One region of the Micromonospora sp. CNZ280 genome, then DNA from elsewhere that is predicted to be linked to it. Evidence: predicted binding sites of a transcription regulator. Region 1 holds the regulator's gene; each other region holds the start of a gene.
What was found. The regulator HrcA, encoded in region 1, represses chaperone genes, less so after heat shock. The targets are predictions, from matches to a motif close to GGTTNGCACNCTCNNNNNGAGNGTGCNAACC.

Region 1 (7,755 bases):
GGCGGTGCCCTCACCGCCCCGCCGGCCGTAGACGGCGGCCAGGAAGCCGGGCATCGCGCCGTCGTGCCCGACGTGCATGATCCGCCGGCCCTGCGGGACCAGGATCAGCCCGAGCCCGAAGCCGCCGGACCAGAGCGTCTCGTCGGTCATCGTCACCGGCCAGCACATCTCGTCCAGGGTCGACGGGGCGAGCACCCGGCCGGCCGCGTCGAGCGCCGCGGGGTCGGCCAGGAAGGCGGCCCACCGCGCCATGTCGCCGGCGGTGCTCCAGAGCTGGGCGGCCGGGCCGACCGCGCCGAAGTCGGTCGGCGGCTCCGGGTGCGCCTCGTCGGAGTACGCGTCGACCAGGAAGCCCGTCGCGGCCCGCCGGCCCGGCGTCACCGTGGTGCGGGTCAGTCCCAGCGGGGTCAACACCCGCTCGGCCAGCACCTCGGCCCAGGTGCCGCCGCGCAGCTCGCCGACCATCCGGCCGAGCAGCGCCATGCCGAGGTTGGAGTAGTGGTAGCGGCGGCCCGGCGGCAGCACCCGCTCGGCGCGGGCCAGGTCGGCGAGGAGCGCGTCGGCGTCCGGGGCGCGCAGCGTGTCCCAGACGTCGCCGTACGGCTCCCGCTGCAGACCGGCGGTGTGCGACAGCAGCCGGCGCACGGTCAGCTCGCCGTGCGCCGGCAGGTCGAGGTGCCGGCCGATCGGGTCGTCGAGGTCGAGCAGGCCGTCGTCGCGGCACTGCAGGGTCAGCACGGCGGTGAAGGTCTTGGTGACCGAGCCGATCCGGAACCGGGTCTCCGGGTCGAGCGCGGTGTCGTTGCCGGTCCAGCCGACCGCGCACTGCCACAGCGGCCGGTCGGCCCGGTGCAGCGCCGCCGACACCGCCGGCACCCGCGCCTGCGCCTGCACCCGCCGCACCATCCGCCCGAGGCGGTCACCCACATCCGTCACCCGGGCAGTGTAAGGAGGAGCGGCGGGTCGGGGGGCGGCGACGGGTCAGCGGCAGAGCATCGGGCCGAGCGGCGCGCCGCCGAGCAGGTGCGCGTGCGCGTGGAAGACCTCCTGGCCGCCGTACGTTCCGGTGTTGAACATCAGCCGGAAGCCGTCGCCGAGCAGCCCCTCGTCCTCAGCCACCGCGGCGGCCGTGGCGAGCACCGCACCGGCCAGCGCGGGGTCGCCCTGGCCGAGGGTGGCCACGTCGGCGTAGTGCTCCTTGGGGATCACCAGCACGTGCACCGGCGCCTTCGGGTCGATGTCGCGGAAGGCGAGGGTGGTGTCCGTTTCCCGGACGATGGTGGCCGGGATCTCCCCGGCGACGATGCGGCAGAACAGGCAGTCGGCTCCCATCCGGGCATGTTATGCGCTGCGCCGGGGGGCGGTGGGCAGGGCCGGACCGCTCCGGCATGATGGCCGGCGTGACTTCACGGGCGGTACTGGTGACGGGGGGCTCGCGCGGCATCGGGCGGGCGGTGGTCAGGGCCTTCGCGGCCGGCGGCGACCGGGTGGCGATCCACCACCGGGACTCGGCGGAGCTGGCCGAGGAGTTGCGGGCGCAACTACCGGGCGACGGGCACGTCGTGGTCCGCGCCGACCTCGCCGACCCGGACGCGGTCCGGGCGATGGTGGACGAGGCCGCCGAGCGGCTCGGCGGGCTGGACGTGCTGGTGAACAACGCGGGCGTGTATGGGCCCGCCGACCCGCCGCACCCGGTCTTCGAGAGCAGCTACGAGCAGTGGCGGCAGCGCTGGCGCGAGGTGCTGGACACCAACCTGTTCGGCGCGGCCAACGCCACCTGGTGCGCCGCCCAGCACATGCGCGGGCGCGGCGGGCGGATCGTCAACGTCTCCTCGCGCGGCGCCTTCCGCGGCGAGCCGGGCAACCCGGCGTACGGGGCGAGCAAGGCGGGGTTGAACGCGATGGGCCAGTCGCTGGCGGTGGCGCTGGCCCCGTACGGGATCGCGGTGGCCACCGTCGCGCCCGGTTTCGTGGCCACCGACATGACCAACGAGCACCTGAAGGCGGAGCGCGGCGCGGCGGTACGGGCGCAGAGCCCGTTCAACCGGGTCGCCCGCCCGGAGGAGATCGCCGCCGCGGTGCACTGGCTCGCCTCCGCCGAGGCCGAGTGGGCCTCCGGCACCATCGTCGACCTCAACGGCGCCTCCTACCTACGCAGCTGACCGGCCGACACCCTCCCGCCCGCTGCTCGGCTTCACCGGGCGCAACGGCCGGCGGGCCCCGGACGGGACGGCTACCAGCGGTGTAGGCGGGTGGCGAGGACGGCGAGGGCGGCGACGCCGGCGGTCGAGGTGCGCAGCACGGACGGGCCGAGCCGCACCGGGCGGGCGCCGGCCGCGGTGAACGCGTCCAGCTCGGCCGGGGCGATGCCGCCCTCGGGGCCGACCACCAGCACGATCTCGCCGGAGTCGGGCAGCTCGGCGGTGGTCAGCCGGTGGTCGGCCTCCTCGTGCAGCACGAACGCGGCGGCCGCCCCGGCGATCCGGCGGGCCACCGTGCCGGTGGACTCGTCGGGCGCTCCGGCGACCACCGGCAGCCAGGCCCGGCGGGCCTGCTTGGCGGCCTCCCGGGCGGTCGCCGCCCACTTCTCCCGGGCCCGTACGCCCCGGTCGCCGCGCCACTGGGTGACCGAGCGGGCCGCCGCCCAGGGCACGATCTCGTCCACCCCGACCTCGGTCATCGCCTGCACGGCCAGCTCACCCCGGTCGCCCTTGGCGATGCCCTGCACCACCACCAGCCGCGGCACGGACGCGTCGACGTACCCCCGGGAGCGCACGTCCAGCTCCAGGCTGCCCCGGCCGACGGCGGTGACCACGGCGGTGGCCGTGCCCCCGTGCCCGTCGGCGAGCAGCAGCTCCTCGCCGACCCGCAGGCGCTGCACCGTGGCGGCGTGGTGGCCCTCCGGGCCGTCGAGGGTCAGCGAGTCGGCGGTCGGCAGTGACTCGACCAGGAACAGCGGCGCGGACACCGGATCAGGCTATCGGCCGCGCCGGTAGCCGGGGCGGTGAGGCGGGCCGCGCCGTACCCGGGGTGCGGCGCGGCGTGCCGATGCGTCAGGCGTGACCGTTGAAGGCGTCGCGCATCCGGGAGAAGAAGCCGCCCTGCTTGGTCAGCTCGGCGACCTCCTCGCCCCGGGTCTTGGCGAACTCGCGCAGCATCCGCTCCTGCTCGGCGTCGAGCTTGGTGGGGGTGCGCACGTCGAGGTGGACGTAGAGGTCGCCGCGGCCGGTGCCGCGCAGGTGCGGCACGCCCCGGGCGCGCAGCCGCAGCGTGCTGCCCGGCTGGGTGCCCGGCTTGACGTCGACGGTTTCCTCGCTGTCCAGCGTCTTGATGGTCAGCCGGGTGCCGAGCGCGGCGGCGGTCATCGGCACGGTGACCCGGCAGTGCAGGTCGTCGCCCTTGCGGGAGTAGACGTCGTGCGGCCGCTCGTGGATCTCCACGTAGAGGTCGCCGGCGGTGCCGCCGCCGGGACCGACCTCGCCCTGCTGGGCCAGCCGGATCCGCATGCCGTCCTCGACGCCGGCCGGGATCTTCACGGTCAGTGACCGGCGGGTGCGCACCCGGCCGTCACCGGCACAGGTCGGGCAGGGGTGCGGGATGGTGGTGCCGTAGCCCTGGCAGACGGTGCACGGGCGGGCCGAGACCACCTGGCCGAGGAAGGTGCGCTGCACCGACTGCACCTCGCCCCGGCCGCCGCACGCCTCACAGGTGGCCAGGTGGGTGCCGGCGGCCGTGCCGGCACCGGAGCAGGTGGTGCAGAGCACGGCGGTGTCGACGGTGATCGGGGCCTCCACGCCGAACGCCGTCTCGTGCAGGTCCAGTTCCAGCCGCAGGATCGCGTCCGCGCCGGGCCGGGTACGCGGCCGCGGCCCGCGGGAGCCGCCCGCGCCACCGAAGAACGCGTCCATGATGTCCTGGAAGCCGACGAACGGCCCGGCGCCGCCGGGGCCCCCGGGGCCGCCCGCGCCCCCGCCGCCCGGGGCGAGCGGGTCGCCGCCCAGGTCGACGATCTGCCGTTTCCGGTCGTCCGAGAGGACCTCGTACGCGGCGTTGATGTCCTTGAACTTCTCCTGGGCCTCCGGATCCGGATTGACATCCGGGTGGTACTGCCGCGCCAGCTTGCGGTAGGCGCGCTTGATCTCGTCGTCGGAGGCGTCCCGGCTCACGCCGAGAATGCCGTAGTAGTCCCTGGCCACTGCGTTCCGTGTCCTCATGTTCGTCTCGCGTTGCGCCGGCCGCCGGCCGGAACCGGCCGTCGGTACTGCCTGGTCAGTTCTGGGCCAGCAGGTCGCCCACGTAGCGTGCCACGGCCCTCACCGTGGCGATGGTGCCGGGGTAGTCCATCCGGGTCGGCCCCAGCACGCCGAGACCACCGACGATGGTCGAACCGGGGCCGTAGCCGGTGCTGACCACCGAGGCGGCGCGCAGGTTGTCGATCTCGTTCTCGTCGCCGATCCGGACCCGTAGCGTGCTCGGCTCGACCTCGCCGATCAGCTTGAGCAGCACGACCTCCTCCTCGAGCGCCTCGAGGATGGGCCGCAGCGAGCCCTGGAAGTCGAGCAGCCCGCCGCGGGTCAGGTTGGCCGTGCCGGCCAGCGCGATCCGCTCCTCGTGCCGCTCGACCAGCGTCTCGAGCAGCACGGTGGAGAGGGTGGCCATCGCCGGCCGCAGGTCGGGGCTGGCCTCGTCGACCAGCGCCTGCACCAGCGGCGGGGTCTCCGACAGCCGGGTGCCGACCAGCTTCTCGTTGACCAGCCGGCGCAGGTCGAGGACGTCGTCGGCCGGGATCGGGCCGGGCATCTCGACCAGCCGCTGCTCGACCCGGCCGGTGTCGGCGATCATCACGAGCATCAGCCGGGTGGTGGAGATCGGCACCAACTCCAGGTGACGCACCGAGGAGCGGGCCAGGCTCGGGTACTGCACGACGGCGACCTGCCGGGTCAGCTGCGCCAGCAGCCGCACCGTACGGTGCACCACGTCGTCGAGGTCGACCGCGCCGACCAGGAAACGCTCGATCGCCCGGCGCTCGGCCGGGCTGAGCGGCTTGACCCGGGACAGCCGGTCCACGAAGAGCCGGTAGCCGCGGTCGGTGGGCACCCGACCGGCGCTGGTGTGCGGCTGCCGGATGTAGCCCTCCTCCTCCAGCACGGCCATGTCGTTGCGCACCGTGGCCGGGGAGACCCCGAGCTGGTGCCGCTCGACCAGCGCCTTGCTGCCGACCGGCTCCTGCGTGGCGACGTAGTCCTCGACGATCGCGCGCAGCACCGCGAGCTTGCGGTCGTCGAGACCCATCTCCCCACCTCCTGTCGCACGTCGGCCGGCGGCGCGCTGCCGGCCGCGCGGCGCATCCTGGCACTCGACTGTAGCGAGTGCCAGTCTACGTCGGCGGGCCCGCCGACGCGATGATCAAGACGGACCACCGGTGCGCCCGCGCCGGCCGATCATCCGGACAAGCCGGTCGATGTCGCTCTGGTGCGTCCTTGCCGGCTGCCCCTACCGTGACGTGCATGACTGAACCGCCTCGCCCCCCGGGAGCCGACGGCCCCGGCGCTCCGCCGCCGGACCCGACCGCTCCGTCGGCCGTTCCCGGCCCGCCGGCCGGTGACGAACCCACCGCACCACTGTCCGGGGCCCCTGCCCCGGGCGGCTATCCCCCGCCCGGTGGCTATCCGCCACCCACCGGTGACCAACCGCCGTCGGGTGGCTACCCTCCGCCGGCCGGCGCTCCCCCGTCCGGCGGCTACCCGCCGCCCGGTGGCTACCCCCCGGGAGCCGGCTACCCGGCCGGTGGCGGCTACGGCCCGCCCGCCGGCTACGCCAACAACGAGGACAAGACCTGGGCCCTGATCGCCCACTTCGGCGGCGCGGCCGGCGTGATCGTCGGCGGCGGCCTGCTCGGCTGGCTGGCGCCGCTCATCGCGATGATGGTCCGCGGGCAGCAGTCGCCGACCGTCCGGGCGCACGCCGTCGCGGCGCTGAACTTCCAGCTCACCTGGACGATCGTCAGCGTGCTGAGCTGGGTGGTCACGCTGATCACCTGCGGGATCCTGTTCTTCGTCCCGATGCTCGTCTGGCTGGTGCCGCTGATCTTCGGGATCATCGGTGGGTTCAAGGCCAACGAGGGCGTGCTCTACCGCTACCCGATGACCTACAGCTTCACCAGGTGACCCGGGCCGGCCGCTCCCCCGGCCGGCTCCGGGCAGCCCGGGTCAGGGCAGCAGGTCGCGCACCACGGCGTCGGCGAGCAACCGCCCGCGCAGGGTGAGCACGGCCCGACCGGCCGCGTACTCGGGCGCGGTGAGCAGCCCGTCGGCCAGCGCCCGCTCGGCGCCGGCCCGGCCGGCCGCGTCCAGGCCGACCAGCGGCAGCCCGTCGGCGAGCCGCAGCCGGAGCATGACGTCCTCGGTGTGCGCCTCGTCGGAGGTGAGCACCTCCCGGGCCAGGCCGGGCGACCGGCCGGCGGCGAGCCGCTGGGCGTACGCGGTGGGGTGCTTGACATTCCACCAGCGCACCCCGCCGACGTGGCTGTGCGCCCCCGGGCCGAGGCCCCACCAGTCGGCGCCGGTCCAGTAGAGCAGGTTGTGCCGGCACCGGCCGGCCGGCGTGCGGGCCCAGTTGGAGACCTCGTACCAGGAGAAGCCGGCGGCGGAGAGCGCCGCCTCCGCGGCCAGGTAGCGGTCCGCCGCGACGTCGTCGCTGGGGTACGGCAGCTCGCCCCGGCGCATCCGGGCGGCCAGCCGGGTGCCGTCCTCCACGATCAGGGCGTACGCGCTGACGTGGTCGACCCCGGCCGCCACCACCTGCGCCAGCGAGGCGGCGAAGTCCTCAGCGCTCTCCCCCGGCGTGCCGTAGATGAGGTCCAGGTTGACGTGGTCGAACCCGGCGTCGCGCGCCTCGGCCGCGGCGGCGGTGGCCCGGCCGGCGCTGTGCGTACGGTCCAGGATCGCCAGCACCCCCGGCGACGCGGACTGCATGCCCAGCGAGATCCGGGTGTAGCCGGCCGCACGCAGCGTCTTGAGTGACTCCGGGGTGACCGACTCGGGGTTGGCCTCGGTGGTCACCTCGGCGTCGGCGGCCAGCCCCCAGGTGCGGTCGATGCCGTCCAGGATCCGGGCCAGGTCGTCGGCGGGGAGCAGGGTCGGGGTGCCGCCGCCGACGAAGACGGTGTCCACCCGCGGCGGCGGGGCGTCGCCGAGCACCCGGGCGGCCAGCGCCAGCTCGGCCAGCACGGTGTCGGCGTAGCTCTCCCGGCTCGCGCCGCCGCCCAGCTCCGCCGCCGTGTACGTGTTGAAGTCGCAGTAGCCGCAGCGGCTGGCGCAGAACGGCACGTGCACGTACACGCCGAAGCCGCGCGTGCCGACCGCGCGGGTGGCGGTGGCGGGCAGCGAACCGTCGGCCGGGACGGGTTCGCCTTCTGGAAGGACGCCGGGCATGGCCACTAGTGTGCCCGCATGACCTCTCCCGACGCGCTGGTGCGGGTCGCCACGGCCCGTGGGGTGACCACCCTCACCCTGGACAGCCCGCACAACCGCAATGCGCTCTCCACTCCGCTGATGACCGAGCTGCTCGCCGGCCTGGCCGCCGCGGTCGCCGACGACGCGGTCCGGGTGATCGTGCTCGACCACACCGGCCCGGTCTTCTGCTCCGGCGCCGACCTGAAGGAGACCGCGGCCGCGTACGCCAGCGGAACGGTGCCGGCGGGCATGCTCGGCGACGTGCTGGCCGCCGTCTGGGAGTGCCCGAAGCCGGTGCTGG
Region 2 (7,755 bases), 580 kb from region 1:
GGAGGGCCTGGTCCTCCACCGACAGGTTGCGGTGCAGCACGCCGATGCCGCCCTGGCGGGCCATCGCGATCGCCATCCGCGCCTCGGTCACCGTGTCCATCGCGCTGGACAGCAGCGGGATCGAGAGGCTGATGTTGCGGGTCAGCTTCGTCACGGTGTTGACCCGGCTCGGCACCACGTCCGACTCGCCCGGCTGGAGCAGCACGTCGTCGAAGGTCAGCCCGAGCGGCACCACCCGGGCGGAGCCGGCGGGCAGCTCCGGCAGGTGACCGCCCAGCTCGCCGTGGTCGGCGCCGCTCGACAGGTCGGTGCTGGGCGAAATTTCCACGATTGCTCCCCTGAGCTGCTCGGACGGGCTTCAGCGAGGTGGCGCGGACGGGCACCGGCGTACGCCGGGTGACGGCGCGTCGCCCCATCGTACCCAGTGACCTGGGCCGGACCCGCCGGCGGCGGGTGCGGACGCCGCCGGCCGGGGGGCGGGCGTCGCCGCTGCGGTAGGTCTACGGTGATGGTGTGCACGACGAGCCCATCGACCCGTTCAACGGCGACCCGGCGGATCCGGCAGCGGGCCTGCACGATCCCGGGGACGACGCCACGCTCGACCCGCTGACCGAGGGCGAGCGGCAGGACGTGCTGGAGGATCTCGCCGACCTGGAGATCTACCAGGCGCTGCTGGCCCCGATCGGGATCCGCGGGCTGGTGATCGAGTGTGAGGACTGCCGGGAGCCGCACTACTTCGACTGGGACCTGCTCCGCGGCAACCTGCGCCACCTGCTCAACTCCGGCCGCCCGCGGGTGCACGAGCCGGCCTACGACCCGGATCCGGACCACTACGTCACCTGGGACTACGCCCGCGGCTACGCCGACGGGGTGCACGACACCCTGACCGAGGGCACCGAGGACGAGCCCGGCTCCGCCGACTGACCCCGACGGGCGACGCCCGGAAGGCGGCGGCGTGCGCGGGTCAGGCCACCAGGCCGGCTCGGAAGCCGGCGGCCACCGCGTGTGCCCGGTCCCGGGCGCCGAGCTTGCGGAAGAGCCGGCGGGCGTGCGTCTTGACGGTGTCCTCCGAGACGAACAGCTCGCGGCCGATCTCCGCGTTGCTCTTGCCCTCCGCCATGCCGAGCAGCACCTGGAGTTCCCGCTCGGTGAGCCCGACCGGCGGCCGGCTCGGCCGGCTGCCCGGGGCGCTCCGCCGCGTCTCCGGCGCCTCCGGCTCTCCGTCGGCCGGGTCGGCCGGGTCGGCCGGGTCGTCACCGCGCTGCGCCGGCACCACCGCCGGGGCGCCACCGGTGCCCTCGCCGGACCCGGCCGGCCAGGGCGGGTTGGCTTCGCCCGAGGGCCGGCCGCCCTGCGCCGGGCGACCCGGGCCGCCGACCGCGGCGGTGTCCCGGGCCGGGTCGGTGATCCGGTGCCGGGCCGCGCGGCCGGGCGCGGAGAGTAGCAGCAGCGCCTTGGCCACCGCGCTGGTCAGGTCGTGGTCGGCGCCCTGGATCAGGCCCCGGGCGCCGGCGCTGATGGTGGCGGCGGCCGCCTCCGACTCCTCCGTCCCGAGCAGCACCACGGCGGCCTGCGGCGCGCGGGCCAGCACCCGGCGGACGAAGCCGGCGCTGTCCGGCCGGGTGAGCGCCGTGTCGGCGAGCACCACGTCGGCCGGCCGCTCGGCCAGGCGCAGCATCACCTCGGGATCGGAGACAGCGGTCCGGACGACCGCGGACAGCCCGAGCCGGGCCGCCGCCGAGGTCAGGTGCTGGGCGGCGAGTGGTGTCCGAACGCACACGAGAACCGTACGCACAGTGGGTCTCCTCTCCGCCAATGAGCAGACCATGACCGGGCGCGCCGCCGAGGGGGTTCCCGGCAATCCTCCGAACTTTTCCGACAGTTGGGGCATATGCCGCAAGTTGCCGGAAGTTTTCGATCACAGAAGTGTGAGTCGGCAACAGCTCGGGTACCGGGAGGTCCAGGCCGGGAAGGTGCGCCTGCGCGGCGCCGCCGCCCGGTGAGCCGGCCATGAGTATCTCGCGGTGCCGCGCGGGAGGAGGGGTGCTGATGTCGAACGTACGTAGACTGCCCGGACCCATCGTCGATCTCTGGGACTGGCAGCGGCTCGGTGCCTGCCGGGGCCGCGACAGCGCCCAGTTCTTCCACCCCGACGGCGAGCGCGGCTCTTCTCGCCTGCGCCGCGAGTCCGGCGCCAAGGCGGTCTGCCGCACCTGCCCGGTGCGCGCCGAGTGCGCGGCGCACGCGCTCTCGGTCCGGGAGCCGTACGGCGTGTGGGGCGGCTTCAGCGAGTCCGAGCGGCTGCGGCTGCTCGCCATGGGCTGGGAGGACCTGGCCGACCGCCGGCAGACCCGGGTCGACGTGGCCCGGCTGGAGGCCCGCCTGGGCCGGCCGCACAAGTCGGCCGTCCCCGCCCAACGCAAGATCGCCTGACCCACCCACCCCACCCCGTTGATCATGAAGTTGGTGACGCGACACGCCGGCACCGGTCAACAACTTCATGATCAGCGGGGCTGTGGCGGGGCGGGTGGGGGTTAGCGGATGGTTAGGGGGACGGTGTGCCAGCCGGTGGCGCCGTCGGGGGCGACGTCCTGGCGGCGGGCGGTCTGGGTCTCGCCGGTGGCGTCGGTCGCCCGGACCTGGAGGGTGTGCTCGCCCGGCGTGGCGTCCCACCGCCACGACCACTGCACCCAGGTGTCCACCGAGACCGCGGCGGCCAGCTCCGCCTCCTGCCAGGGGCCCTCGTCGACCCGTACCTCCACCCGGCGGATACCCCGGTGCTGGGCCCAGGCCACCCCGGCGACGGTGATCGGGCCGGCGGTGAGCCGGTTGCGCGCCCGGGGCGTGTCGATCCGCGACTGGGTCTTCACCGGCCCCTGCGCCGACCAGCCGCGCGGCACCCAGTACGCGTCGAAGTCGGCGAAGCTGGTCAGCTCCAGCTCGGTGACCCACTTGCAGGCCGAGACGTAGCCGTACAGGCCGGGCACCACCATCCGCACCGGGAAGCCGTGCTCGACCGGCAGCGGCTCGCCGTTCATCCCCACCGCCAGCAGGGCGTCCCGCCCGTCGCGCAGCACCGCCGTGGGGGTGCCGCAGGTCCAGCCGTCCACCGACCGCCCGACCACCTGGTCGGCACCCTCCTCGGGCTCCACCTCGTCGAGCAGTTCCTTGAGCGGCACGCCCAGCCAGCGGGCGTTGCCGATCAGGTCGCCGCCGACCTCGTTGGACACGCAGGCCAGCGTCACGTACCGCTCGACCAGCGGTCGGGCCAGCAGGTCGGCGAAGCTGAGCGTGAGTGGCCGGCGGACCCGGCCGTGGATGCGCAGCCGCCAGGTCTCCGGGTCCACCTGCGGCACCACCAGCGCGGTGTCGATCCGGTAGAAGCCGAAGTTCGGCGTGACGTAGGGGGCGAGCTGGGTCAGCGACAGGTCGGCCCCGGCGGGCACCGGCGGCGCGGCGGAGACCGGCGCGGGCAGCCGCACCGCCGCCCGGGCCGCTGAGACGCCCCGCCGCCCGGCCAGCCACCGCCCACCCAGACCGGCCACGGTGGCCGCACCGAGCAGCACCCCGGCCCCGGTGAGGAACCGCCGCCGCGACTCCGGATCGGTGCGTTCCAGCGGCTCCCACCCGCCTGCCGACCTCGGCTCCGCCGCCCGTTCCCCGGCCGTGGGCCGACGCTCCCTGCCGTCCGCCGGCTCGGCCCGCGCAGGCCGGCTCTCCGCTTCGCCCGCCGCCGGTTCGGCCGTCGCGGCCCGGTTCCCGGGCAGATCGGTGGCCGCCTCGGCGTCCGGCTCCCCGGCCGGTCCCGGGCTGGTCGGGCGCACGGCGGAGGGCAGCGGCTCGGGTGGCGACCAGGGCCAGGGGTCGAGTTCCAGCGGGCCGGCCACGAAGAGCCAGAGCACCAGCGCCCCCGCCCCGGCACCGAGCAGCGCTGGCAGGGCGTCGGCGAGGTCCGCGCCGGCGCGGGTCAGCGCCGCGACCACCCCGAGCGCCGCGAAGGCGGCGACGCCGGCCAGCGCCACCGCCAGCCGGCGGACGGCCAGCACCCCGAGCAGCGCGGCCGCCGCGCCGAGCAGCAGCGCCGTCCCGACCAGCAGCGCGACCTTGTCGTACGTGCCGAACAGCCCGATGCCGAGCTGCTTGAGCGGCTCCGGCACGGTGTCGACGACCAGTCCGCCGACCGCGACCAGCGGAGCCGAGCGGGGGCCGGTCAGCACCGCCACCAGTTCGGCGGAGCCGATCGCCACCGCGGCGGCGGTGAACCCGGCCAGCGCGGCGTACCGGCGCGTCGTGGTGCTCATCGGGCCAGTCTTTCCGATCGGTCGGCCCGGCCGGTAGCCGCGTCAGCGTTCCGTAATGCCGCCCGGCCGGCGACGGCCCGCGGCCCGTACACCCCGGAACCGCGGCCGGGGCACACCGTCGGCGTGACGGTGTGCCCCGGACCGGGCGTGCTACCGGGTCAGAAGCCCGGGCCGTGCTGGTGGCTGTGGCCGTGGCCGTGCGAGTGCCCGTGCCCGGCGGCGGCCGGCTCCGGCTCGGCCGGCTTCTCCACCACGAGGCTCTCGGTGGTGAGCAGCAGGCCGGCGATCGAGGCGGCGTTGCTGACCGCGTTGCGGGTCACCTTCACCGGGTCGACGATGCCGGACGCGGCCAGGTCGACGTACTCGCCGGTGGCCGCGTCGAGGCCGTGGCCCCACTCCTTGCCGACCACCTTCTGCACCACGACGTAGCCGTCGTGGCCGGCGTTCTGGGCGATCCAGCGCAGCGGCTCGACCAGCGCCTTGCGCACGATCGAGACGCCGACCTTCTCGTCACCGGTGAAGCCCAGGTCGTCGTCGAGCGCCGGGAGGATCTGCGCCAGCGCGGCGCCACCGCCGGGGACGGTGCCCTCCTCGACCGCGGCCTTGGTCGCCGCGATGGCGTCCTCGATGCGGTGCTTGCGCTCCTTCATCTCGACCTCGGTCGCCGCGCCCACCTTGATGACGGCGATGCCGCCGGAGAGCTTGGCCAGCCGCTCGGCGAGCTTCTCCCGGTCCCACTCGGAGTCCGAGGCCTCGATCTCCTTGCGGATCTGGGCCACCCGGTCGGCGACCTCGCTGGCCTGGCCGCCACCGTCGACGATGGTGGTGTTCTCCTTGTCCACCACCACGCGGCGGGCGGTGCCGAGCACCTCCAGGCCGACCTGGTCGAGCTTGTAGCCCAGCTCCGGGGCGACCAGCTCGGCGCCGGTCAGGATGGCCATGTCCTGCAGCATCGCCTTGCGGCGGTCGCCGAAGCCCGGGGCCTTGACCGCGCAGACCTTGACGGTCTTGCGGATCGCGTTGACCACCAGGGTGGACAGCGCCTGACCCTCGACGTCCTCGGCGATGATCAACAGCGGCTTGCTGTTCTGGAGGACCTTCTCCAGCAGCGGCAGCAGCTCCTCGATCGCCGAGATCTTCTGCGTGGTGATCAGGATGTACGGGTCCTCCAGGACCGCCTCCTGCGCCTCCACGTCGGTGACGAAGTTCGGCGAGATGAAGCCCTTGTCGAACTGGAGACCCTCGGTCACGTCCAGCTCGGTGTGCAGGGTGGAGCCTTCCTCGACGGTGATGACGCCGTCGCGGCCGACCTTCTCCATCGCCTCGGCGATCAGGTCGCCGATCGTGGCGTCCTGCGCGGAGACCGTCGCGACGTGCGCGACCGCCTTCTTGTCGGACACCTCGACCGCCCGGGCCAGCAGCGCCTCGGAGACCTTGTTGGCCGCCGCGTCGATGCCCCGCTTCAGGCCGGTCGGGTTGGCGCCGGCCGCGACGTTGCGCAGGCCCTCCCGGACCATCGCCTGGGCCAGCACGGTCGCGGTGGTGGTCCCGTCGCCGGCGACGTCGTTGGTCTTGGTCGCCACCTCCTTGACCAGCTGCGCGCCGAGGTTCTCGTACGGGTTGGTGAGCTCGATCTCCTTGGCGATGGTCACACCATCGTTGGTGATCGTGGGCGCACCGAACTTCTTGTCCAGGACGACGTTGCGCCCGCGCGGGCCGAGGGTGACCTTGACCGCGTCCGCGAGGGCGTTGACACCGTGCTCAAGCAGGTGCCGGGCGTCGTCCGAAAAGCTCAGGATCTTCGCCATGGATGTCCCTTCGAAGCGACGCTGCCCCGGCCCGGCGAGCCGGACCGGGGCAACGACACTGATCGGTTGCTTACTTCTCGATGACCGCGAGGACGTCGCGGGCGGAGAGCACCAGGTACTCCTCGCCGGCGTACTTGACCTCGGTGCCGCCGTACTTCGAGTAGAGGACGGTGTCGCCGACCTTGACGTCGATCGGCACGCGGTTGCCCTTGTCGTCGATCCGGCCCGGGCCGACAGCGAGGACGGTGCCCTCCTGCGGCTTCTCCTTGGCGGTGTCGGGGATCACGATGCCCGACGCCGTGGTGGTCTCAGCCTCGTTCGCCTGGACCACGATCCGGTCCTCGAGCGGCTTGATCGCAACCTTGGTCGCGGTAGTCACGGGCATACCCTCCTGGGGTACTGGTTTCGTTACCGGTCGGCGGGCCGACCAGCGTCAATCTGCCACATGCCACCGGGCGGGGCCGTCGTCGCGGGTGCCGGTCCGCCTGGCGTTCAGCGCCCGGACCGAGCGGCCCGGAAGCTGGCACCCTCAGGGTGAGAGTGCTAATCGCAGGTTATTCCTCGGCTAGCACTCCGTCAAGGAGAGTGCCAACGCCCCGGACCTCGTGTCGCCACTGTTCCGCCAGTGTTCCGCCACGGGACACCGCGACACGCCGGCAACGCCTCGCCACACCGTGATCAGCCCCCTACTCTCCGGTGCCGGCGCGATGTCGAAGGGAGGGAGCGACCGGATGTCCCGGGTACCGACACTGACGTTTCCTGCGCGACCAGCTCCGTCGGGCCCGCCAGGCGCGCGGGCTCAGCCAGGAGGAGCTGGGCAAGCTGATCAACTACTCGTCGTCCCAGGTGAGCGCCGTCGAGATCGGCGAGCGGCCGGTCCAGCCGGACTACCTGGCCGGGTCGACGCGGTGCTCGACACCGGCGGCCTCTTCGTCGCCATGCTGGAGCTGATCCGCTTCCACGCGGCCCCCGCAGATGATCGACACCAGGCCGCCGACGTGGGGCTATCCGACGCCGCCCAACACCCCCACATCGCCGACATGGCGCCGCCAGCACCCGCAGCCGCGCGACGGGACGGCCCGGGCGGGCTGCGAGGCCGGGTCGGCGTGACGGCGTCCGGGCCGCGGGACACCGCGGTATCGCCGGCATGACGGCGTGCGCGGAACGCGGAGCGGGGCCGGGACAATGGGCGGGTGGATCTGGATCAGCTCGCCGCCCTGCGTACCGCCGAGGGGTCGGCCGCGCTCGCCGCGGCGGCCGAGGTGGCCGGCGGCGACCCGCTGGCCGCGGCGTCGGCGCTCCGCTCGGCCGGCGTCCCGGCCGGGCTGGCCGCCGCCGCGCTGACCCAGGTCGAGCTGCGCCGCCGGGCGGCCGGCAAGTTCGGGCCGGAAGCCGCCGGCATGTTCCTCACCCGGCCCGGGCTGGAGCAGGCCACCCGCCGGGTGGCCGCCGACCGGCGGGCCGAACGGTTGCGCGCCGCCGGGGTGCGCACCCTGGCCGACCTGGGCTGCGGGCTCGGCGCCGACGCGCTCGCCGCCGCCCGCGCCGGGATCCGGGTGTACGGCGTCGAGGCCGACCCGGTGACCGCCGCGATGGCCGCGGCGAACGCCGAGGCGGCCGGTGTGGCCGAGCTGTTCACCGTCGAG
Region 3 (7,755 bases), 930 kb from region 1:
CGTGGTCTTCAACACCGGCGAGGGGCTGAAGACGCTGGACGCGGTGGCCGGCCAGGTCGGCCCGACCCACCGGATCAAGCCGTCGCTGCGCGCCGCCCGCGACGCCGGCCTGCTCGGCTGATCCGAGATCCACACGACATCCCGGAAACAGCGGTCTCCGGCCCGGTCGGACACCGCCGTTTCCGGAGAACGGAGTGGGTCGACCCGGCGCGCGGAGCCCCGACTCGGCCGCTCACGCGAGGCGGGATCACCCGGACGGGGGATGCGGCCGATCCGCCGGGTAACGGGCTTTTCGCTCTGGGTGCGGAAAACCTGCCGTCGGGGACTTGACGGTAGGAACCGGACGGCGCAAGATGCTCCGTGCGGGAGGGCGTATCGCCGAAAGACTTGCGAGTCCTTACGACCCAACGCCGGCGGCGTTGTGCGAGCGTCCCTCCCGACCAACCTCCCGATCGGGCCGGCGAAATTCGCTGGCCCGATCGTCGTTGCGGGGCGCACCCTCGCTGCATGAGCATCACGATCGCGCCGATCGCGGCCACCGACCAGGCCGCGATCGACGCGGCGTACCGGGTCGGAGCCGCGGCCAACGACGCCGACCTGCCCGACTTTCCGCCGTTCTGCCGGCGGCGGTTCGAGGCCGCCGTCCGGCACCCGATGCCGGGCACCGCCGCCCTCTGGGCGCTGGCCCGACTGGACGGCGAACCGGCCGGCTACCTCGCCCTCGACCTGCCCCAACTGGACAACACCGACAACGCCACCGCCGACCTGATCGTGCACCCGGCGTACCGGCGGCGCGGCGTCGGCCGGGCGTTGCACGAGCACGGCGTACGCCTGCTGCGCGAGCGGGGCCGCAAGCGGGTGGTCGGGATGGCGGTCGCCGCCCTGCCCGGCGGTCCGTCCCGCCCGGGGGCCGGGGCGGCGTTCGCCGCCGCACTGGGCGCGCAGCCGGCGCTCCTCGAGGTCCGGCGCCGGCTCGACACCACCCGGCTCGACCGGGCCGGGCTGGACGCGCTGCTCGCCGAGGCCAGGGGCGGCGCCACGGGCTACCGGACGGTCCAGTGGCGCGGCGGGACGCCGGCGGAGCATCTCGCCGACATCGCCTACCTGGACGGCCGGCTGATGACCGACTCACCCATCGGCGACCTGCACTGGGAGGCGGAGCGGGTGGACGCCGAACGGGTCCGGGGCACCGAGCGGGCACTGGACGCCCGCGGCCGGCGGCGCTAACACACGGCGGTACGCCACGAGGAGTCCGGACGGCTGGTCGCCTGGACGCTGCTCGACGTCGGCGCGTCCGCCGACTGGCACGCGTTCCAGCAGATCACCATCGTCGACCCGGAGCACCGCGGTCACCGGCTCGGCCTGCTCACCAAGATCGAGAACCTGCGCCACCTGCTGGCCCACGAGCCGGCGGTGCGCGCCATCGACACCTTCAACGCGGCTGAGAACGCGCACATGGTGCGGATCAACGAACAGCTCGGCTTCCGCCCGGTCGACGGCTGGACCGACTGGCAGCTCGCCCTCTGATCCATCGCCGGCGGCGGCGGGCGGAGGCTCAGGGCTGTTGGTGGGCGACCTCCAGGTTGACGAAGCGGAGATCCCGCTTCGCCAGCTGCCGCATCCGCTCGGCGTACTCGCTCGTCTCCGGCCGGTCGCTGTGCGCCATCGCCTGCTCGTAGCTGTCGAACTCGACGACCATCACGAAATGTCCCGGCCGGTCCCGGTCCTCGGCGACGATCACCCGGCTCGGGCCGTCGGCCGGGTGCTCCCGGTTCCACTGTTCGCTGAGTTTCCGCACCGTGTCGCGCTGGTCCGTCTCGTACTCGATGACCTGGACGAACGGCATCTGGTCCACCTCCCGCAACGGAATCCTCCACCGGGAGCGCGCATTCCCGGCGACCGGGCGAGCATGCGTGGCGGGCGGACGATCGAGGTTGTGACACCGCCCTACTGATTTTGGTGCCACCTGTTGCATGATGGCGGGCATGACGGAGACCCCGCACCCCCTGTACGACAGGCACGCCGACACCCTCAACCGGGCGCTGACCGCGATCATGGAGCGCGGGTACTGGTCCGCCTATCCCGAGTCACCCAGCCCCCGGGTTTACGGCGAGACCGCCGCCGCCGACGGTAAGGCCGCCTTCGAGGCGTACCTGGGCGGCGATTTCCCCCTCGACCAGCCGGGCGCCGGCGACCGGGTCGCCACCGAAACCAGCCCGTTCGGCGTGGCGCTGGACGTCCGCTACCCGCACGCCGGCGCCGACGAACTGGTCGCCGCCGCGACCGCCGCGCTGCCCGCCTGGCGCGACGCCGGCCCGCAGGCCCGGGTGGGCGTCTGCCTGGAGATCCTCGACCGGCTGCACAAGCACATCTTCGAGCTGGCCAACGCGGTGCAGTTCACCAGCGGGCAGGCGTTCGTGATGGCCTTCCAGGCCGGCGGCGCGCACGCCCTGGACCGGGCGCTGGAGGCGCTGGCCTACGCGTACGCGGAGATGACCCGGCACCCGGGGACGGCCGGCTGGGAGAAGGCGGCCGGCAAGGGCGACCCGCTGCGGATGACCAAGACCTTCCACGTGGTGCCCCGCGGGGTGGGCCTGGTCATCGGCTGCAACACCTTCCCGACCTGGAACTCGTACCCGGGGCTGTTCGCCTCCCTGGTCACCGGCAACCCGGTGATCGTCAAGCCGCACCCCCGCGCCGTCCTGCCGCTCGCGATCACCGTCCGGTACGCCCGCGAGGTGCTCGCCGAGGCCGGCTTCGACCCCAACCTGGTGCTGCTGGCCGCCGAGGCCCCGGGCGAGAAGCTCGCCTCGACGCTGGCCCTGCACCCGGCCGTGAAGATCGTCGACTTCACCGGCTCCACCGAGTACGGCGACTGGCTGGAGGCCAACGCCCGGCAGGCCGCGGTCTACACCGAGAAGGCCGGCCTGAACACCGTGGTGATCGACTCCACCGACGACTTCGCCGGGATGTGCCGCAACCTCGGCTTCACGCTGACCCTCTACAGCGGCCAGATGTGCACCACCTCGCAGAACATCCTGATCCCCGCCGGCGGCATCGAGACCGACCAGGGGCACAAGAGCTTCGACGAGGTGGCCGGCGGGATCGCCGCCGCGGTCGGCAAGCTCACCGCCGACCCGGCGCGCGGGGTGGAGCTGACCGGGGCGATCGTCAACGACGGCGTGCTGGAGCGGCTGGACGAGGTGACCAAGGTCGGCGAGCCGGTGCTGGAGTCGCGTACCGTCGAGCATCCGGCGTTCCCCGGCGCGGTGGTCCGCACCCCGGCGGTGGTCAAGGTCGGCGCGGACGACACCACGACCTACGGGCGGGAGTGGTTCGGGCCGATCTCGTTCGTCATCCCCACCGAATCGACCGCGCACAGCCTGGAGATCATGCGGAAGACCGTCGGCGAGAAGGGCGCGCTCACCGCCGGCGTCTACTCCGTCGACGAGGCGGTGCTGGACGCCGCCGAGGCGGCGGCGATCGAGGTCGGGGTGCACCTGTCCTGCAACCTGACCGGCGGGGTGTTCGTGAACCAGTCGGCGGCCTTCTCCGACTTTCACGGCAGTGGCGCCAACCCGGCGGCGAACGCGGCGCTGACGGACGGGGCGTATGTGGCTAACCGGTTCCGGATCGTGCAGTCGCGTCGTCACGTCTGAGGTTGCGGTTGGGGGTTTCCGGGGCAGCCCGCCCCGCTCCGGGCGGTCAGGCTTGATCCCGACGCGGGGCGGGCTGCCCCGGAAACCCTTCCGGGTCGTCCTGCGTCGGGACTCCGGGCCCTGGGGGCGTTGATCTTCGGGTGCTGCCCAGCGTTGGGTTTACGGTCAGCGGGGTCAGGCGGGGCGGCGCATTTGGAGTTCGGTCAGGGCCGGGATGGTGGGGTGGGGTACCCGGACGCCGGTGTCGACGAAGCCCAGCCGCTGGTAGGCCCGGTAGGCGCGGTCGTTGCCGACCACCACCTCCAGCATCAGCTCGGGGCGGCCGCACGCCCTTGACCACTGCGCCACCGCCTCCACCAGCTCGGCGAGCAGTCCGCTGCCGCGCCAGGTCGGGGTCACGTAGACCGCGTAGATCACGGTGAGACCGGGCTCCGCGCGGACCGTGGTGCCGCCGGCGTGCCCGACGAACCGGCCGCCGGGGTCGGCCACGAACTGCGCGGTGTCGGTGCCGGTCGAGGTGTACGCGACCCGCGCGGCGTACTCGGCGTGCGGCCGGGCCGCCGCGTCGGCCAGGGTCTCCAGGAACGCCAGCGGCGCGTCGGCGAGCATCTCCAGGCGCAGCGCCCGCATCCGGGCGGCGTCCCGCGGCCGGACCCGCCGGACCTCCGCCACCCGGCGGCCCGGCCCGCCCGGATCGCTGGTCATGCCCGCATGCCTACCACAACGACGTACGGCGATCCCGAGGGAGTCCGCGATCAAACGGAATATGCCCGATTTGTGGTCGTGCACCGTAGTCACGCCTCGTGTAGCGTGCGATTTCGGTCACCGTTTCAGCGGCCGTCGCCGATCGCCGAACGGTGGCCCCGGGATGCCGGCCTGCCGGCCTCCGGGTTGTGGTACGCCGCGCAGAGTGAGGAAGTGCACCGTGGCACAGGGCACCGTGAAGTGGTTCAACGCCGAAAAGGGCTACGGCTTCATCGCCGTCGACGGCGGGCAGGACGTCTTCGTCCACTTCTCCGCGATCGAGATGGACGGCTACAAGGCGCTGGACGACGGCCAGCGGGTGGAGTTCGAGATCGCCCAGGGCCAGAAGGGGCCGCAGGCCGAGCGGGTGCGCGTCATCGCCTGACCCGGCGCCCCCACCCTTCCGACGCGCCGGGTCGGCGGGGCTGCGGTGCGGCCACCGCACCAGGAAAGATCGTGAGCCGTTCCAGCTGTCGCTGAGGAGGGTTCATGTCCGACCAGCCGCCCCCGGACGCGCCGTCCCCCACCCCGGGAGCCGCCGGCCCGGCCGCCCAGCAACCCCAGCCGTGGGATCCGGCCGCGCCGCCACCGCCCGGGGCGCAGCAGCCCCCGGCGTGGGATCCCGCCGCACCGCAGGCGTGGCCGGGCGGCACCCCGTACAGTCCGCAGGGCTGGCCGCCGGCCGCCGGTGGGCCGGGCTGGCCGACGCCGCCCACCGGCGGGTTCCCGCCCGGCGGGTACGGCGTGCCCTGGTACCCGCAGTCGGCGGTCGGCCAGCCGGGCTGGTACCCGCCCGGCTACGGCTTCGACCAGACCGACCCGCTGGTCACCCCGCCCGGGGCGGGGGTGTCCGGCTGGTTCGACCGGTGCGTCGGCGCGGTGCAGCGGGGCTGGCGGCTGCTGCTGCCGATCCTGCTGCTCACCCAGGTGCTGCCGGCGGCGGCGCTCTCGGTGATCAGCCTGCTGGTCGACCCGTCGGCCGAGTGGGACGCCGCGGCCAGCCAGAACCCGGACGCGCTGCCGGACACCTTCCTGACCGACCTGGCCACCCTGTTCGGCGTGCTGATCGGCGGCAGCCTGCTCTTCGGCCTGGTGCAGAGCGTGGGCTGGGCCGCCGGCAGCTGGGTGGTCGCCCGGCAGGCGGCCGGCGAACCGGTCGGGCTGGGCGCGGCGCTGCGGTACGGCCTGCGCCGGGCGTTCGGGCTCTGGGGCTGGACGCTGCTGATCGGCCTGATCGTGGCGCTCGGCGTCTGCCTCTGCGTGATCCCCGGCATCTACTTCGCGTTCGCGCTGAGCATGGCCGGTCCGGTCTGGCTCTTCGAGCGGCAGGCCCCGATCGGCCGGGCCTGGCGGATGTTCCACGACCGGCTTGGCCTGCTGCTCGGCCGGGTGGCGATGGTGGTCGCGGCGGTGATCGTCGGCTCGATGGTGGCCGGCGTGATCGAGACGGCCGGGACCGTGCCGTTCGGCACCACCCCGCTCGACTCCGCGGGCTCGGCGGTCGGCGTGACCATGGTCATCCTGGCGGCCGCGGTGCTGGCCCTGCCGGCGCACGTCGTGCAGCTCGTCGGCCTGGTCGTGACCTACGCCGAGCAGCGGGCCCATGAGGGCCCGGTGAACGCCGCCCGGCTGGCCGGCGAACTCGGCTGACCGGGGCGGTCGTGCTTGCACTCGCCCAGGGAGAGTGCTAAACAAGTCATTGGCACTCGCAACCTGTGAGTGCCAATGGTCGGGGCGGTGGGGCCGCGGCCACGCCGGCGGACAACCGTTGGCGAGGCGCGTGGCCGGTCGTCGCGGGCTATCCGGCCCGGCCGAGGAGGCGTCGCCGTCATCCGGTGGCGACGTCCCAAGGTGCGTACACCAGGCGGCCCATCCGGGACACACACTCGGGTGGCCCGTGAGTGTCCAGGAGGACAACGCCGTATGGCCAAGATGATCGCGTTCGACGAAGAGGCGCGCCGCGGCCTCGAGCGGGGCATGAACCAGCTCGCCGACGCCGTGAAGGTGACGCTCGGCCCCAAGGGCCGCAACGTCGTGCTCGAGAAGAAGTGGGGTGCCCCCACCATCACCAACGATGGTGTGAGCATCGCCAAGGAGATCGAGCTCGAGGACCCGTACGAGAAGATCGGCGCCGAGCTGGTCAAGGAGGTCGCCAAGAAGACCGACGACGTGGCCGGTGACGGCACGACGACGGCGACCGTCCTGGCCCAGGCCCTGGTTCGTGAGGGCCTGCGCAACGTGGCCGCCGGCGCCAACCCGATGGCCCTGAAGCGGGGCATCGAGGCCGCCGTGGCCAGCGTCTCGGAGGAGCTGCTCAAGCTCGCCAAGGACGTGGAGACCAAGGAGCAGATCGCCTCCACCGCCTCCATCTCGGCTGGTGACACCAGCGTCGGCGAGATCATCGCCGAGGCGATGGACAAGGTCGGCAAGGAAGGCGTCATCACCGTCGAGGAGAGCAACACCTTCGGCCTGGAGCTGGAGCTCACCGAGGGTATGCGCTTCGACAAGGGCTACATCTCCGCGTACTTCATGACCGACCCGGAGCGTATGGAGGCCGTCTTCGACGACCCGTACATCCTGATCGTCAACAGCAAGATCTCGTCGGTGAAGGACCTGCTCCCGATCCTCGAGAAGGTCATGCAGGGCGGCAAGCCGCTGCTGATCATCGCCGAGGACCTGGAGGGTGAGGCCCTGGCCACCCTGGTGGTCAACAAGGTCCGCGGCACCTTCAAGTCGGTCGCCGTCAAGGCGCCGGGCTTCGGTGACCGCCGCAAGGCCATGCTCACCGACATCGCCATCCTCACCGGTGGCCAGGTCATCAGCGAGGAGGTCGGCCTCAAGCTCGACGCCGTCGGCCTCGACATGCTGGGCCGCGCCCGTAAGGTCGTGGTGACCAAGGACGAGACCACCATCGTCGACGGCGCCGGTGACGCCGAGCAGATCCAGGGCCGGGTGAACCAGATCCGGGCCGAGATCGACAAGAGCGACTCCGACTACGACCGGGAGAAGCTGCAGGAGCGCCTGGCCAAGCTGGCCGGCGGTGTTGCGGTGATCAAGGTCGGCGCGGCCACCGAGGTCGAGCTGAAGGAGCGCAAGCACCGCATCGAGGACGCCGTCCGCAACGCGAAGGCCGCCGTCGAGGAGGGCATCGTCCCGGGTGGTGGCGTCGCGCTGGTGCAGGCCGGCAAGACCGCCTTCGACAAGCTGGACCTGACCGGCGACGAGGCGACCGGCGCGCAGATCGTCAAGATCGCGCTGGACGCCCCGCTGCGGCAGATCGCCGTCAACGCCGGCCTCGAGGGCGGCGTGGTCGTCGAGCACGTCCGCAACCTGGAGGCGGGCCACGGCCTCA

Region 2: groES (co-chaperone GroES) is a predicted target of HrcA. The motif match lies at 6,628-6,658, and genes of this name have one in related genera.
Region 3: groL (chaperonin GroEL) is a predicted target of HrcA. The motif match lies at 6,101-6,131, and genes of this name have one in related genera.

What each region holds. Positions count from the first base shown of each region.
Region 1 covers NZ_JAAOYP010000001.1:589,627-597,381, forward strand. The annotation lists gene FHX32_RS02755 (serine hydrolase domain-containing protein) at 1-936, opposite strand, end outside; gene FHX32_RS02760 (histidine triad nucleotide-binding protein) at 982-1,332, opposite strand; gene FHX32_RS02765 (SDR family oxidoreductase) at 1,401-2,162, shown strand; gene FHX32_RS02770 (16S rRNA (uracil(1498)-N(3))-methyltransferase) at 2,234-2,968, opposite strand; gene dnaJ (molecular chaperone DnaJ) at 3,054-4,196, opposite strand; gene hrcA (heat-inducible transcriptional repressor HrcA) at 4,270-5,292, opposite strand; gene FHX32_RS02785 (DUF4870 domain-containing protein) at 5,508-6,167, shown strand; gene hemW (radical SAM family heme chaperone HemW) at 6,210-7,433, opposite strand; gene FHX32_RS02795 (enoyl-CoA hydratase family protein) at 7,452-7,755, shown strand, end outside.
Region 2 covers NZ_JAAOYP010000001.1:1,168,650-1,176,404, forward strand. The annotation lists gene guaB (IMP dehydrogenase) at 1-328, opposite strand, end outside; gene FHX32_RS05500 (DUF5319 domain-containing protein) at 514-924, shown strand; gene FHX32_RS05505 (response regulator transcription factor) at 965-1,795, opposite strand; gene FHX32_RS05510 (WhiB family transcriptional regulator) at 2,050-2,433, shown strand; gene FHX32_RS05515 (molybdopterin-dependent oxidoreductase) at 2,535-4,301, opposite strand; gene groL (chaperonin GroEL) at 4,460-6,109, opposite strand; gene groES (co-chaperone GroES) at 6,180-6,494, opposite strand; gene FHX32_RS05530 (helix-turn-helix domain-containing protein) at 6,869-7,060, shown strand; gene FHX32_RS05535 (hypothetical protein) at 7,018-7,260, shown strand; gene FHX32_RS05540 (THUMP-like domain-containing protein) at 7,303-7,755, shown strand, end outside.
Region 3 covers NZ_JAAOYP010000001.1:1,517,528-1,525,282, reverse strand. The annotation lists gene thrC (threonine synthase) at 1-121, shown strand, start outside; partial or broken gene FHX32_RS07235 (GNAT family N-acetyltransferase) at 508-1,527, shown strand; gene FHX32_RS07230 (hypothetical protein) at 1,556-1,846, opposite strand; gene paaN (phenylacetic acid degradation protein PaaN) at 1,986-3,659, shown strand; gene FHX32_RS07220 (GNAT family N-acetyltransferase) at 3,834-4,364, opposite strand; gene FHX32_RS07215 (cold-shock protein) at 4,585-4,788, shown strand; gene FHX32_RS07210 (hypothetical protein) at 4,893-6,053, shown strand; gene groL (chaperonin GroEL) at 6,327-7,755, shown strand, end outside.